2 linked regions of the Funiculus sociatus GB2-C1 genome follow. The main gene of each other region encodes a partner of the protein of the gene in region 2 in a complex. Links are inferred from orthologs where the notes say so. Each region holds a gene or a part of one and is shown on either strand. Other genes may lie near its edges.

The links.
Region 1: rpsO (region 2) and rpsT share a complex: the UniProt entries of both Bacillus subtilis proteins name them as parts of the 30S ribosomal subunit. The link is inferred for Funiculus sociatus GB2-C1 from one-to-one orthologs.

What each region holds. Positions count from the first base shown.
Region 1 is NZ_JAMPKJ010000028.1:31,543-34,343, forward strand. What follows is about bases 64-2,801. They hold rpsT (30S ribosomal protein S20), read right to left. Parts: upstream 1,738-2,801; coding sequence 1,390-1,737; downstream 64-1,389. Other genes in these bases: NDI42_RS14815 (TatD family hydrolase), read right to left, coding at 478-1,269; hisD (histidinol dehydrogenase), read left to right, coding at 1,942-2,801. UniProt on the Bacillus subtilis protein: Binds directly to 16S ribosomal RNA.
Region 2 is NZ_JAMPKJ010000054.1:32,928-35,894, reverse strand. What follows is about bases 61-2,911. They hold rpsO (30S ribosomal protein S15), read right to left. Parts: upstream 1,696-2,911; coding sequence 1,426-1,695; downstream 61-1,425. Other genes in these bases: NDI42_RS21150 (GNAT family N-acetyltransferase), read right to left, coding at 2,186-2,911; ruvX (Holliday junction resolvase RuvX), read right to left, coding at 1,750-2,223; NDI42_RS21165 (PAM68 family protein), read right to left, coding at 959-1,411; aroF (3-deoxy-7-phosphoheptulonate synthase), read right to left, coding at 61-726. In the rest of the region: more of aroF, read right to left, coding at 1-60; more of NDI42_RS21150, read right to left, coding at 2,912-2,967. UniProt on the Bacillus subtilis protein: One of the primary rRNA binding proteins, it binds directly to 16S rRNA where it helps nucleate assembly of the platform of the 30S subunit by binding and bridging several RNA helices of the 16S rRNA.

The sequences.
Region 1 (2,801 bases), on a different replicon or contig from region 2:
ATACAGAGCGTAGGTTGTATGGGCGGATGAGAAAAGCTTCCATACAGGAACTTCTTGTTTTTGGCTGGAGCCTTCTTTTTTCTGGCTTCATGCTGCATCCTGCCAAATATGACGGGGTATGGAATCTCTCTCTAACACTAAGGACGAGCGATTCGCAATAATATCCTGAGACGTTAACTACCGCTGTTGGCAGTACCGCAACGTCTCAGGAATGTCTTAAAGGAAGGCTCAAAGAAAATATTTAGTGCTTCTTTACCTGATATAAGGACGGTGTAGGGCTTGCGGTTGAAGTGTCTTCATTACGCTGAGGATGCGATCGCACTTTTACTGAAAGAATTTTGGTCATAGCCGGTCTATTAAATATTATGACGCAGATTTAGTTTTTTGGTTGACATTTTACTGCTAACTAGGTTAATAATTCTAAGTTAACAGGAACAGGCAACCGGAAATTCTTAATCTTCCTGTGATGTGTGTCTTTTACCTTGCTGAGTCATCAGGAAGGCGAAACAGTTTACAAGCATTTTCGGTGGTTTGCGTTGCTATAGTCTCTAGAGAGACACCCCGAAGCGAGGCTAGACATTCTGCCACATAGCGAACATAGGCAGGCTCGTTGCGTTTGCCACGCTTGGGAACTGGTGCGAGGAAGGGGCAGTCGGTTTCAATCAGGAGGCGATCGCTTGGGATAATTTTCGCCGATTCCTGAATCTGTGTGGCATTTTTAAATGTCACGATTCCGCTGAGGCTTATATAAAAGCCGAGATCCAAAAACCATTGCGATTCTTCTGGTGTGCCTCCCCAGCAGTGCATAACACCCCGCACGGGAGCAATGCCTTTCCAGAAATCTTGCAATAGTTCGCGCATCGCGACGGCGGCATCGCGGCAGTGGATAATTACAGGCAAATCTAGTTGATGGGCCAGCAATAGCTGCGCCTCAAATACCATTTTTTGCTGCGCCCAATCTTGGGCTTTGTAAAAATCTAGCCCAGTTTCGCCAATTGCTACAACTCTGCTGTCAGAAATCGCCAGCGACCGAATTCCTTCGGCAGTCTCTGATGTCCACTTTTCGGCATCTAGGGGATGTAACCCTACGGCGAAGTGTAGTTCGGGAAAGCGGTTCGCTAGCATTTGAATACTAGCAAACTCAGCAGGCTCGACGCAGGAATGCACCAGCCGAACCACCCCCGCTTCCCGCCAGCGCTCTTGTAATGCCTCCAGATCCGACTGGAAAACATCAAAGTTTATATGAACGTGGCTGTCGATCAACTGCATACGTTGAGTCATTAGTTATTGATCGTTAGTCGTTAGCCATTGGTTAAGGCTAAGGACACAAGCGGGATGCCTGTGTTATGAACTAAGGACTAATGACAACTGACAACAAGCTCTTGAGAGCTAAGAATCAGCCGTATCCTCAGTCATCGCTGAATCTGAAGCTGTTGTTCCCGTTTCGGTTTGGGGAAGTGTCCGTTTGAGAGCTTTGGCAAGACGGGATTTTTTCCGAGAGCCGTTGTTGGTATGCAACACTCCCCGCTTTACCGCTTTGTCAATTTTGCTGTAAGCCGCTGACATCCGGCTCTCAACCTCTTGCAGTAATTCCGGAGACGGATTGGCTGCGTAGGTTTGAACGGCACTCATGTAATTCTTCATCAGCGTCTTCACAGCTGATTTGTAGGTCTTATTACGCACACGGTTGCGTTCGGCTATTTGGACTCGCTTGAGAGCTGACTTAGTATTGGCCACAGTCTTGAGGGAAATTTTAGTACAGGTAAGAAAGATAACTAGATAGATTAATATAGCATCTCTCTAAATAGTATAGCGATCCCTGGAAAAATCCAGTTAAGCTATAGAAACGAGTAAAGGCGAATCGCCGGATCGTCTGAATTGATGAGAATGCTGTTTGACCTGAACTCGTGCGGGTAATTCCTAGATGGTGATTCCGACTCCATGCTGCGAATCATTACTCAGGTAGCTGAGGCAAAAACTGAACTGCGGCGTATTTGCGATCGCACACACGACGATCAGATTGTCCACAAAGAGGCAACTGTTCGGGAAGTCTTACAGGCTGTGAAACGGCAAGGCGACAAAGCCCTGCTGCACTACACGGCTGAATTTGACGGGCAAAGTTTTACGGCTGAACAATTGCGAGTCAGTGGCTCAGAACTCGATGCTGCCTATCAGCAGGTGTCCAAGGAGTTACTAGACGCGATTGGGCTGGCACGTCAACAAATAGAAGCGTTCCACCGACAGCGCATCCCGAAATCTTGGGTGCAATTCGGGGAGGATGAAATAGTCCTAGGGAAGCGCTACACGCCTGTAGACAAGGCCGGACTTTACGTTCCTGGTGGTAGGGCAAGCTATCCCAGTACGGTGTTGATGAACGCCATTCCAGCCAAGGTGGCTGGTGTCCCTCGAATTGTGATGGTGACACCACCAGGGCAAGGGAAAACCATTAACGCGGCGGTGCTGGTGGCTGCTCAGGAAGCAGGCGTACAGGAAATTTATCGGGTAGGGGGGGCACAAGCGATCGCGGCTTTGGCCTATGGGACTGAAACTATCCCAAAGGTAGATGTCATTACAGGCCCCGGTAATATATACGTCACCTTAGCGAAAAAACTCGTGTATGGCACAGTGGGGATTGACTCCCTGGCTGGCCCTTCGGAGGTGCTGGTGATTGCCGATGCGGCCGCCAACCCGGTATACGTAGCCGCAGATATGTTGGCACAGGCAGAACACGACCCGATGGCAGCGGCAATTCTGGTGACAACGGATGCAGGGCTGGCGAAGAAAGTACAGTTAGAGGTAGA
Region 2 (2,967 bases):
GCACAAAATCACATTTGGGTTGCCAGCTGCCAAAATGTATTCTGCCGCCATCAACCAATCTTCAATCGTCGCCGCCATTCCCCGCTTCAGCAGCACAGGCTTTTCCTGCGCTCCTACTTTCTTCAACAGGGAGAAATTTTGCATATTTCTGGCACCGATTTGGATCACGTCGGCAAATTCTGCCACCACATCCAATTCAGGGCTATCCATCAATTCTGTAATAATACCTAAGCCTGTCGCTTCCCGTGCCGCCGCCAGCAAATTCAAGGCACTTTCACCGTGTCCTTGAAAAGCATAGGGCGAAGTCCGAGGCTTATAGGCACCGCCGCGCAAAAACTGCGCTCCCGCCGCCTTGACTCGACGTGCGGTTTCAATAATCATTTCTTCATTCTCAACCGAGCAAGGCCCAGCCACCACTACTAAAGGATGGTTTTCGCCAAAGGTGACAGCGCCGTTAGGAGTTGATACTACAACATCGCTAGCTTCACCATGACGATAATCGCGACTTGCTCGTTTGAAAGGCTGCTCAACCCGCAGAACCTGTTCAACCCAAGGGCTAATTTCTTGCATCTGGAGGGGGTCGAGGTCAGCGGTTTCGCCGACAAGACCCAATACTACCTTGTGCTTCCCAACAATTTTTTCTGGGGTCAGTCCCCAAGTGCCGAGTTCAGAGCTAACGCGCTCAATCTCGACCTCTGGAGTACCAACTTTCATGACTACAATCATTTTTTCAACTCCATGATTCGGTTGCTTGTGTGCTGATCTCGCTCCTCAAAATTTACCAGCGATCGCAATAGCAGCCTTACCTACATAGATTGCCATTTAAGCGATCGCCCGTAACAAACAAAAATAGCCTGGGATTTTAACCCCAGGGGAAGAGTGAAACCGATGTTAGTGTTTTCTAACAACTTATAACTAAAACTCACCTTCAAACTGTTAGCGTTCCAGCTGGATGTAATTAATCTTTTTGCCCAGCCGACCGCCATGCCGATGTCAGTCGCCCCCAGTTCGTGGTGAACTCTTTCCAGCCTAGTTTACTCCCAGGTATCTCTTCATCCCAAGAGGCGGAAATCACCCCGTAACTTAATCCCAGGACACCCAGACCAAAAAAGCCCATACTCACAAGTACAACTGCGACGTTAGGCAACTTTAACCATTGTTGGCTAACTACTACATAGCTAACGATAAAAGTTAAGATGCCTAACGCAGTGGGAATCCCGCAAAAAAGAGCTATCCGGCTCACCATGCGCTTACTCACCACTTCTGGCACTGCCGTTGACTCAGGCTTTTGGTTCGGCTGCTGAGGATTCTCTTTAGCCATGCTAGAGGGTTTCGCTGGGGTTTTCGCCGCTTTTTTGCGATTCTTCTTGGGTTCAAAAGGTAAGCGATCGCGTTGGGATTCTTCAGACATAGGTAAAAAGTTCTTTAACCGCGAATACCGAGACGGCCAATTAAGGCTTGATAGCGTGGTCTGTCTTCCTTTTGCAGATAGGACAAGAGACGCTTTCTGGTACCAATCATCTTTAACAGACCCCGCCTTGAAGCATGATCTTTCTTGTTGGCTCTCAGGTGAGTGCTAAGACGATTGATTCGTTCCGTCAGCATGGCAATCTGGAGATCGGTCGATCCGGTATCAGTTTCGTGAACCTGGTACTCGGTCATAATTTCGTGTTTACGCTGTTGCGGCAGAGTCATGGGGAAAGTAATTTAATAGAATGCAGCAATCTCTCATATTACCACTTAATTTGGTTAGTCATCAGTCATTAGTGATTGACTAGGCGATAAGGATAACTTCCTAAGTTTTGTCCGACGCTCATCTAACCAGCGTTGCAAGATCAAAGCTGCTGCCTTACGGTCAATCAGAGCTTTGTTGTGAGCAGGCGATCGCTTCTCTTCTCTGATCAGTTCCTCTGCCTCATAGGATGTCAGCCGCTCATCCACATACTCTAGAGGTAACTGGAGAGCTTCAGCCATGCGTTCGGCAAATTTCTGCACCTGCTTCGCCTGGAAACCCAGCGTCCCATCCATCGAATAAGGTAAGCCCACAACAAGAACTTGCGCTTGTCGCTCCTCAACCAGCTGTTGCAGTTGCTCTACATCTCGCTCAAATGAAATGCGCTCAATTGTGGCAATCCCAGTGGCAATCAAACCAGTGCCATCACAACCTGCCACCCCAACGCGCTTTTTACCGACATCCAACCCCAGGGCCGAGATTCTCTCCATTATCTTTTCCCCGGTCGTTCGGGTTGGTTTTTGTTGCCTCCAGATTCTGTGAGTTTAGCACTGTTGAACCGTTTAACGGCAATGGTGAATCCTTCGGAGCCTCGGCTGGTATTTGCTTCTTCTGTTTGGACTTGAGCCAAGACATCCGCCCCGGTATTGGTTTATGTGCCGGCTGAAGACCTTGGAGCATTTCAGCTAATTGTAGCCCTTCTAAAGAGAGCGGTTTTGCCTCGCGCAACTTGTGCCAGACGGAACGAGACATCAGTAGGGAATGGGAAATCCGCTCGGCTCCCAACTGTTCCAAATATTCTTCGCGTTCTGGCTGATAGTCAGCAGAAGCCAGTTGCAGGGATTGTGCGGGGTAATCCTTGACAATTTGAGCCATTTGTGAAAGCAATTCTGGGTACAGCCAGGTGTAGGCTGGATGTACGGTCAACTCGGCGACATGGGGTTGAGAACCATCGCGCGAAAGAAAAATCTGAAAATAGCCAATTGCAGCCTTGCGCTGCGGTTCAAACACATAGCCACTAACGCTGTGTGTTTTGCCCAACCAGTGCTTTAGATTGGTGAGGAAACTGTTAACAACGCTGGTTTTGAAGTCATGGATGTTGCGGTCAAACACCTGACGCAACAAAGGCGGCATAGAAACTGTATCCAACTGGCATAGCAGTTGGGCATCAGCGTTACTTACGGGAAGGAGATTGGGTAAATCGGGTTCTCGATCTTGTAACGACGAGAGCAATT